Linked DNA regions of Flavivirga eckloniae. Each later gene encodes a partner of the first gene's protein in a complex. Links are inferred from orthologs where the notes say so. Each region holds a gene or a part of one and is shown in the gene's direction. Other genes may lie near its edges.

Region 1 (3,523 bases):
GGTCTGCAATAACTTTTGAAGATGTTATTTGTGAATTTCCAACTAGAATAAACATACCCAATCGGTCGAACGACGTTGGAATAGATGTTCCCAGAACATTTGGCAACAACGATTTTAAATCTCTATAGGTTGATGATAGGTTTCGAAAATACCCATCCATGAGAAAGCTATCCTTATCCTTACTAAATAAATTTTTAAAATTGATATCGCCATTAACTCTAGTATTTCGACTAGTATTTAATTTTAGATTTTTTGCTGTTAAATCATTTAAATTACCTGTGAACTCAACATTAAAATTCGCAAATTGATTTGCTCCAAACTCATCATAAAACATGTTAAGCTCATCTAGCTGTACACTAGAATCTCTAAAGCGCGCTGTAACCGCAACTTTATCTGTAAAATATTGCAGATCTTTTCTTTCGTAATCAAATCTTAAATCGCCTTTTAAAGTAGATTTTGGCGTTTTTATTTCCAAGTTTGCAAACCTCATATTTGTTAAGGTATACACGAAATCGGTCATCAAATTTTTAAGAACCAGCCCTCTATCATCCCTAAGGTTTAGAGTATTAATTCTGGCACTTACATCACTTCCTTTAATTAGAAAATTAGTGGCATTAATATTCAGGTTGTTAAAGTTAAGCACCCGTGCCGTTTCTTTATTTTCATCGTACAGCTTAAAAACACTGTTATAAACAGACACATCGCTTGAAGACAGTAAAAAACTTCCGTCGCCCTTCTTTGGGTTATCTCCCTCTAACTTAGCTACAAAAATATCCAGATTGGTATCCTTTGTCCCTTTGTATGTTTTAATATTGAAAACTAAATCCATAATATCTATATCGCCAAATTCCAATTTACCTTCGGCTAAGTTTTTAAAGCTTAGTATAGACGTATTTAATTCTACAATACTTATAAGCGTATCTTTTTTATAATCTTCAATATAAATGTTTTTTAGCTCAACATCGCCATTAAACTGTAAACCAACCTTATCGATATTTATATTTGTACCAAAATCGTCATTAATTTTTTTGGTAGCATAATTACCTAAACTGGTTTGAATTGCGGGAATAGAAAGTATAAGCACCAAAATGATGAAAAGCAGCAAAATAATACCTGCTATTTTTGATACTATTTTAAAAAACTTTTTGATGCCCTTTTTAAATTATAATTTGATTTAAGAATACCCTACTTTTGTACTTACGAATAGAAGCTATATGTTAGATTTCTATTCTGCTTTCAAAATTAACAATTATTATGCCTAATATTTACTAATGTCTTCACAAAATATTTACATTCTGGGAATTGAGTCATCATGTGATGATACTGCAGCATCTGTAATACACAACGGCAAAATGCTAAGTAATGTTATTGCTAGTCAAAAAATACACGAAGAATATGGTGGTGTGGTACCTGAATTGGCATCTAGAGCACACCAGCAAAATATTGTTCCTGTTGTACATCAAGCACTTAAAAAAGCCGGAGTTACCAAAGATCAATTACATGCTATTGCGTTTACACGAGGCCCTGGTTTAATGGGGTCTTTATTGGTTGGTACATCGTTTGCCAAATCTTTAGCTTATGGGTTAAATATTCCCTTAATTGATGTTAACCATATGCAAGCGCATATTTTGGCACATTTTATTGACGAAGAAGGTTTTAACAAACCATCGTTTCCGTTTTTGGCAATGACCATTTCTGGCGGACATACGCAAATTGTTGAAGTTAAAAATTATTTCGACATGACGGTTATTGGTGAAACCATCGATGATGCTGTTGGAGAAGCTTATGACAAAAGTGGAAAGATACTTGGCTTAGGCTATCCTGCCGGACCAGAAATAGATAAACGCGCTCAAAAAGGAAATCCTAAAGCATTTACTTTTACCAAACCCAAGGTAGATGGCTTAAACTTTAGTTTTTCTGGCTTAAAAACAGCCATTCTTTATTTTGTGCAACGCGAAGTAAAAGCGAATCCTGATTTTATTAAGGAAAACCTTAACGATATTTGCGCCTCTATACAGTATACTATTATTGGTATTCTAGTTGATAAATTAAAACGAGCTTCTAAACAAACAGGCATTAAACAAATTGCTATTGGCGGAGGCGTTTCTGCTAATTCCGGAATACGTCAGGCACTAAAGGATGGTGAACAAAAATTTGGTTGGACAACCTATGTTCCTAAATTTGAATTTACTACAGATAATGCAGCTATGATAGCTATTGTTGGTTACTTAAAATATTTAGAAGGAGATTTTGCCGAACAAAATGTCTCGGCTTCTGCTAGGCTTAAGATTTAGTGTTCAGTATTCAGTGGCAGTTTGCAGTTTTTCTTTGCGGCTTTGTGGCTTTGCGAGATTTTTTTAGTTGGCAGTCGCAGTATTCAGTGTTCAGTGGCAGTTTGGAGTGCTCCTTTGCGTCTTTGCGGCTTTGCGAGAATGTTAACGTGTTTTTAGTTGCAGTGTTCAGTTGCAGTCATTAATGTCCATATTCGAAAATTATGATTCGTTATAATATTTTAAAAATGATGCTAACTAAAATTCACACCTATTTTTGGATAGCTGCTGCAATCATTTATATTTCTGGTTTCATATATTATGGAACAGAGAGTGTTATTGATATTAACATACATGACACATACTACGTTATGAGTTGTTTTAATTTAATGACGTTACTTACCTTAACACTCATTTTTATAGGTTTTGGATATTGGATCTTTTTTAAATTCACTATTCAATTATATAAGTTGTTAATATTTATCCATATTCTTATAAGTATTGGGAGCATTCTCTCATTTATTCTAGTTCAAATATATTTTGATAACATAAACCCTAATCCAAATTTTCCATTGTTTAATGATTCTTCCAATGGCAGCATAGCGCTTCTAACTATTGTACTTCTCTTCTTAGTGGGACAATTAATATTCATTATTAATTTAATTATTTCACTTATACGAAAATCTATTAATCAAATAAATCGTAAATCATAAATCATTTTTATCTTCGCCTCATGCAATTGTTTTACAATCCAGATATAGCAGAAAGTACCGCACAGTTTTCATTCCCTAAAGAAGAGAGCAAGCATATTGTAAAAGTCTTGAGAAAGCAGGTTGGAGACAAATTACATCTTACAAATGGCAAAGGTTGGCTGTTTACGGCAGAAATTACCATACCTAATATCAATAAGTGTATGGCTACTATTGTTTCTAAATCACTTCAACCAAAAAAGGATTACCATTTACATTTGGCAGTAGCTCCAACAAAAATGAACGACCGTTATGAGTGGTTTTTAGAAAAAGCTACCGAAATTGGTATTGATAGCATCACCCCTATTATTTGCGACCGTAGTGAACGTAAAGTCGTAAAGCCTGAACGTTTCGAGCGGATTCTACAATCGGCTATGAAACAATCCTTAAATTGTTATTTGCCAAAATTGAATGATGCAATTCCATTTAAAGATTTTATAAAGCAGGATTTTAATGGTGATTTGTTTATTGCGCACTGTGAAGAAACCGACAAGAAGTCTTTAA
Region 2 (3,197 bases), 5.4 Mb from region 1 along the record:
TGGGTGAATTTGTATCAGAAACTTTTGTACTGGGAAATCCAGCTCGAAGATATCGAAGATGCTGGTATGTTTGAAATTTTAGAATCCCAGAAAAATGAGGCTAATATTCAGTTCGGAAAGTTTATTGAAAAAAATTATGCCAATTGGTTTAACCCTAATACGGAGTCTCCTATAATGTCTCACATGCTTTTTAAGGAAAAAATAGCACCAGAGATCACCAAGGAGCAACCTACTATATTGATTCTTATTGATAATCTGCGTTACGATCAATGGAAAGTTTTCGAGCCTATAATTAACAATTACTATAAAAAGGTAAAAGAAGAAGCTTTCTTTAGTATCCTACCAACTGCTACTCAATATGCACGTAATGCTATTTTTTCAGGATTGATGCCTAGCGATATGGAAAAACTATTTCCAAAATATTGGAAAAATGATACCGATGATGGTGGTAAAAATTTGCATGAAGCAGATTTTTTAGATACACAAATAAAACGATTAGGTTTAACACATTTAAATTATGACTATCATAAAATCACCAATTTAAAAAATGGGAAAAAGTTAGCTGAGAATTTCAAATCGCTTAAAAATAACGACCTCACAGTTATTGTATATAATTTTGTAGACATGCTATCGCATGCCAAAACAGAAATGGAAGTTGTTAAAGAATTAGCATCTAACGATAAAGCTTACAGATCTTTAACACTAAGTTGGTTTAAAAATTCGCCACTTTTAGACATGATACAACAGGCGCAACAATTAGGGTTTAAACTAATTTTAACGACAGACCATGGTACTATTAATGTTAAAAATCCTTCTAAAGTAGTTGGTGACAGAGACACCAGCTTAAACCTTCGTTACAAAACAGGAAGGAGCTTAACTTATGACGATAAAGATGTATTGGTGGTTAAAAACCCAAAAGACGTTCGTCTACCTTCCATAAATATGAGCAGTTCCTATATTTTCGCAAAAAGCGATCTGTTTTTTGCTTACCCAAATAACTATAATCACTATGTGAGTTATTTTAGAAACACCTATCAACATGGTGGTGTTTCGCTTGAGGAAATGATTATCCCTTTTGTAGTATTTAACCCTAAATAATCCATAAAAAGCTCGAAAACACCGATAAAATACATTATTTTTGTTGCTTTTTTAATTTTTAATGTTTATAATTGTCTGTAAAATTTAATCAAATTGGAAATAAGTTACACGCTAAATGAGGTTGAAAATGTTGCAAAACAGCTCATTAAAAATGTAAAAACTAAAACATTATTATTTTATGGCAATATGGGTGTTGGTAAAACAACACTAATAAAAACCATAGTAAAAATTTTAGGTAGCGATGATGAAGTTAGCAGTCCAACCTTTTCTATCGTTAATGAGTATCATCTAAACGATGATAAAATATTCCACTTTGATTTATATCGGATAAACGATTTGGAAGAGGCTTATAATTTTGGAATTGAAGATTATATTGACTCTGAAAATTGGAAATTAATAGAATGGCCTGAAAAAATTGAACCTATTTTATCGGATCATTTTGATAGAATTGATTTAGAATTAGATTCTGAAAATAGAATTTTAAGGCTTAATTTTAAGACAAATAACTAACAAAAATAATTAGCTTATACAAATAAATAACATATAATAACTCCTAAATTTTGAAGTTTTACGGGAAAACCACATAGTAAATTTTAAAAAAACCTGTTTTTAACATTTTTTTAACATTTCCGGAAATCCTTCAAAATAGCCTTTAGTTACATTTGGGTATATTAATTAATAAATCCCTTTAAAAATGAAAACTAAAAAGTACTTAATTGCAATTGCAATTCTCGGAGGAATGTTGTTTATGGCTCAAGCTGCGGACAGATACAACTTAGATGGACAAGAAACAGCAACAGTTCCAAAAAACAAAATCAAAAGACCTACACACGGGTAGTAAAAAATTAGTTACTGGTAGTATTGTTGCTACCTTGATAGCTATAACACCTTATTTATTTTATTTACATGAAAGTGTTCCAAATACAAAAGTTTGGGACACTTTTTTATTTACATATAATAGTGGTTATTTTGAAAGTGCCAGCATCGCTATGTGGATTTTGATAGGGAAATTAATTCCTTTATTGCTATTGTTTATTTGGTTTTTTACATGTAGGCATTGGTGGTACCATACATTATTAGTTCCTATTGTTATGTATATATTTCAAATATTTACTACCCTAAGACAAGACGTACAAAATGTAGATGATTCTCAATTAATATACTTAATCCCTGTAATGGTAATTATAATACCATCTATATATTTAATAAGAGCACAAATTTTTAACAAGATAAATGAAGCTACAAAATCTTTGCAGGAATTGGAAGACGAATTTAAAATATCTCCAAAAAACTTTTGGGAGAAAATAAAACAGTATTTTTAATTTAGCCGCTCCCTTTCGCTAAATTCTATATCTTTTTGATTGTTTTGTAATCTGTAATTACCAAATTTATAACTAAACCCTAAAGTAAACATTCTATTTTCCATCCAAGAATTCAGAAATACGTCTTGATTTAAATATTTGGTTGTTTGTGTAAAATTTTGTGTGTTGAAAATATCCGTAGCACCTAAGCTTAATGATGCTCTATTATTCCAAAATATTTTCTTCACATCAATATCCAACCCATATCTTGTACTCACAATAGAAGGCCCATCTACTATTGGCGATATATATGTAAATGATATATCTGCGGTTAAACTTTTATCCTTTAAAAAAGAAAAGTAATTAGTGATTTGTCCATAAACAGACCATTTATTGTTAGTTTCAATTTCATTACCACTTTCTAAAGCAAAAAATTGGTTGTCATAATGAAACAATGACAACAATACATATAAATTCCAATGATTCGACAGCTTGGTATATGTTGTAAAATCTAACCCATAAGAAATACTCCTATCAATGTTTGTATTAACGTATTTTAGTATATTGTCATCATTATCCTGAAATACAATTACCAATGTCGGAGCGTCTTCATAATGATAGTAAGCTTCAAATGTATACTTATTATTTAGCGTATAACTAAGAGTGAATACATTATCTATCTGCGGCTGTAAATTAGGATCTCCAGTTATGTATGTATTATCATTTAAAAAGTATTTGAAAGGGTTAAGCTCATTATACCTAGGTCTATAGATACGCTTATTGTAATTAAAATATAGT
Region 3 (3,056 bases), 3.3 Mb from region 1 along the record:
CGTCACTAGCTATAGCATATAATAATTCGGATGATATTTATAACGTTGCAGAAACTAAACGACCAGAGATAAAAAGAGCAAATTTAGATATAGAAAATTCGGATTTATCAATTGAAATTTCTAAAAGTGCTTTTTTACCATCTTTAAGTTTTAGTGCAGGAGCAGGAACTTCCTACCAACATAGCCAGGGGCAAAGAGATGTAAGACCAGAAGTTCAAATAAATGATCCCAACGATCCCAGCGACGATGTTTTGGTATTTGTTCCAAACGGATTTGGACGGCAGTTGGAAGACAACTTAGGTTATAATTTGGGTTTTAGTCTCAGTATTCCAATTTTTAGTAGATTTAAGAATAAAGCCAATGTTAGTAAAGCTAGAATAAATAGAGAGAAGAGTGAACTTAGACTGGAAGAAGAAAAACAAACACTTAGGTCTAATATAGAACAAGCTTTTGCAGATGCTAAAGCGGCTTTAAACCAATATCTAGCATCAGAATCATCGGTTAAGCTGCAACAAGATGCTTTGCAAAATGCACAAGAACGATATACCTTGGGAGTTATAAATTCTTTTGATTTTGAACAAATTAGAAATCGATTAATAAATGCTCAAGCATCCTTGATTAATGCAAAGTATAATTTTGTTTTTAAGACAAAAGTTTTAGACTTTTACATGGGAAAATCTTTAACTAACTAATTGAAGAAATAGTTGAGGCTTCCTAAAAGTTTATTTTTTGTGTCATTGCGAAGGAGGTACGACTGTGGCAATCTATTTACTATTAACTTAAAAGTTGTTTAAGTAAAGAAAAGATAGATTCTCACGTCGTCCCGATAGCCATCGAGACTCCTCAGAATGACAAAACAAACTTTATGGATAACCTCTTTCCATTTAAATAATGGTATTTTTTTGACAGAAAGAACAAAATGAGCACATACATTTTAAGTATAGAAACAGCAACAACGAATTGTTCCGTATCACTTTCAAAAGATGGGGAAACTGTAGTTTTAAAAGAAGACTACGATAAAAACTATTCGCATGCCGAAAGACTTCATGTTTATATAGACGATGTTTTAAAAGAAGCCAAAATAATATCGGACAATATAGATGCAATAGCCGTAAGTAAAGGCCCTGGATCTTATACCGGCTTACGAATTGGAGTTTCGGCCGCAAAAGGGCTTTGTTTTGCTTTAAACAAGCCTTTGATTTCTGTTTCTACTCTGGAAGCTTTAGCACATCAGGTTATCTCCAATGATGGGGTTATTGTGTCTATGTTAGATGCCAGAAGGATGGAAGTGTATTCCGCTATTTTTGATGTCAACCATAGTCAAGTGCGAGACACAGAAGCACAAATTTTAGATGAAAACGCCTTTGAAGATTATTTAGAAAAAGGAACAGTTCATTTTATTGGAAATGGTGTTGAAAAAGCAAAAACATTAATCAAACATCCTAATGCCGTTTTTGTTGATGGTAAATTACCTTCTGCAAATGAAATGAGTCATTTAGCTTATAATAAATACAAAATAAGCGACATAGAAGATGTCGCTTATTTTGAACCTTATTATTTAAAAGATTTTGTGGCTTTAAAACCTAAATCTGTTTAAGCATTTTTACGAATTTCAACTTGATGTGGATATGGAATTTCAATACCTGCAGCATCAAGAGCTTCTTTGCATTTTTCAAGTGTTCCAAAATACACGTCCCAGTAGTTATCTACAGTAGACCATGGGCGTACTGCGAAATTAACCGAACTGTCTGCTAATTCAGATACATTTACACCAGGGGCCGGATCTTGAAGTACTTGTGGGTTAGACGTAAGAACATTCAATAAGACTTCCTTGGTTTGTTTTATATCGGCATCATAACTAACTCCAACGGTTAGGTCTACACGTAGTTTTCCTTCGGTAGAATAATTGGTTATATTTCCATTGGAAAGTGCTCCATTTGGAATAATGACTTCTTTATTGGTTGGTGTTGTGATTTTTGTAGTAAAGATTTCAATTTCTTTAACAACTCCTAATTCTCCCTGGGCTTCAATTAAATCTCCAATTTTAATGGGTTTAAAGATCATGATTAAAACGCCACCGGCGAAATTCCCTAAAGACCCTTGTAATGCCATACCAACAGCTAAACCAGCGGCAGCAAGAATAGCAGCAAAAGAAGTTGTTTCTATGCCTAATTGCGATAAGATAGCAAGGAATAAAAGGATTTTTAACATCCAACCAATTAAATTGAGTAAGAACTTTTGCAAGCTTTTATCGTAATTGGCTTTGTTCATCACTTTGCCAATCATTTTATTGATTCTTTTAATAATCCAGGAACCAATAATCCAGATGAGAATAGCCCCTATTACTTTAATACCGTAGTTTTGAATGAATGTTAATCCAGTTTCAATCCATTTTTCTAAATTCATGATGCTTTATTTTAAAATTATGAGTTAAGTTTTAAAAGAAGCAGGTTAGTAATGCCAAAATTGCTGGCACTGACTGTACATAAAATAGTTTTGCTTTCTTTGTGGAATAAGACCCATAGATGCCTGCTATGGTCACACAAATAAGAAAAAAAACAGAAAAGATTTGGTTGTTTAATATTAGGGAAAAGATAAGTCCAGCAGCCAGAAAACCGTTGTATAGTCCTTGATTGGCCGCTAGTACTTTAGTGTCTTCGGCATATGCCTTAGATTTTAGCCCAAAGGTTTTAATACCTTTTGGTTTGGTCCATAAAAACATTTCCAGAACAAGAAAGTAAAGATGTTCTATAGCAACTAGTACAATTAATATACTTGTTATAAGTGTCATACCTTAGGTCGTTTTATTTTCCAAGTTTTAAAATCCTCGTTGCACCTTGAATGACTAATATAAAAACTATTATACCAATTATCAAATCAGGTTTGTTTGAGTTTAGCCAATTAACTAAAATTGCGGCAATAATAACTCCCAGATTAATGATTACATCGTTGGAAGTAAAAATCATACTCGCTTTCATATGTGCTTCCTCTTTACTTTTAGATTTTTGAAGCAAATACAAGCAAATGCCATTGGCAATTAATGCCAAAATAGAAAT

Evidence for each region.
Region 2: the proteins of tsaD (region 1) and tsaE are in contact, whole or in part, in a crystal structure (PDB 6N9A), measured with the Thermotoga maritima proteins. The link is inferred for Flavivirga eckloniae from one-to-one orthologs. Residues at the interface, in WP_004082750.1 of Thermotoga maritima: Cys10, Asp11, Arg49, His50, Leu82, Gly84, Gly135, Gly136, Glu154, Thr155, Leu156, Asp157, Asp158, Ser159, Glu162, Asp165, Lys166, Arg169, Leu170, Tyr175, Lys213, Thr214, Leu217, Tyr218, Gln221, Arg222, Asn324; in WP_004082108.1 of Thermotoga maritima: Leu37, Gly38, Lys46, Lys57, Val59, Lys60, Ser61, Thr63, Phe64, Thr65, Leu66, Met67, Val69, Pro71, Tyr82, Arg83, Leu84, Asp86, Asp88, Phe89, Asp93, Ile128, Asp130, Glu131, Arg134.
Region 3: the proteins of tsaD (region 1) and tsaB are in contact, whole or in part, in a solved structure (PDB 4WQ4), measured with the Escherichia coli proteins. The link is inferred for Flavivirga eckloniae from one-to-one orthologs.

The regions. Positions count from the first base shown.
Region 1 is NZ_CP025791.1:5,520,980-5,524,502, reverse strand. What follows is about bases 356-3,282. They hold tsaD (tRNA (adenosine(37)-N6)-threonylcarbamoyltransferase complex transferase subunit TsaD), read left to right. Parts: upstream 356-1,271; coding sequence 1,272-2,294; downstream 2,295-3,282. Other genes in these bases: C1H87_RS22690 (16S rRNA (uracil(1498)-N(3))-methyltransferase), read left to right, coding at 3,004-3,282; C1H87_RS22695 (hypothetical protein), read left to right, coding at 2,519-2,983; C1H87_RS22705 (translocation/assembly module TamB domain-containing protein), read right to left, coding at 356-1,105. Also shown: more of C1H87_RS22705, read right to left, coding at 1-355; more of C1H87_RS22690, read left to right, coding at 3,283-3,523.
Region 2 is NZ_CP025791.1:130,422-133,618, reverse strand. The notes cover bases 1-2,899. They hold tsaE (tRNA (adenosine(37)-N6)-threonylcarbamoyltransferase complex ATPase subunit type 1 TsaE), read left to right. Parts: upstream 1-1,191; coding sequence 1,192-1,608; downstream 1,609-2,899. Other genes in these bases: C1H87_RS00530 (TonB-dependent receptor domain-containing protein), read right to left, coding at 2,417-2,899; C1H87_RS00535 (hypothetical protein), read left to right, coding at 1,878-2,420; porX (T9SS response regulator signal transducer PorX), read left to right, coding at 1-1,098. Outside these bases: more of C1H87_RS00530, read right to left, coding at 2,900-3,197. UniProt on the Escherichia coli protein: Required for the formation of a threonylcarbamoyl group on adenosine at position 37 (t(6)A37) in tRNAs that read codons beginning with adenine.
Region 3 is NZ_CP025791.1:2,245,138-2,248,193, reverse strand. What follows is about bases 1-2,758. They hold tsaB (tRNA (adenosine(37)-N6)-threonylcarbamoyltransferase complex dimerization subunit type 1 TsaB), read left to right. Parts: upstream 1-919; coding sequence 920-1,597; downstream 1,598-2,758. Other genes in these bases: C1H87_RS09230 (DUF1304 domain-containing protein), read right to left, coding at 2,438-2,758; C1H87_RS09235 (mechanosensitive ion channel family protein), read right to left, coding at 1,594-2,406; C1H87_RS09245 (TolC family protein), read left to right, coding at 1-692. Outside these bases: more of C1H87_RS09230, read right to left, coding at 2,759-2,791; C1H87_RS09225 (cation transporter), read right to left, coding at 2,805-3,056. UniProt on the Escherichia coli protein: Required for the formation of a threonylcarbamoyl group on adenosine at position 37 (t(6)A37) in tRNAs that read codons beginning with adenine.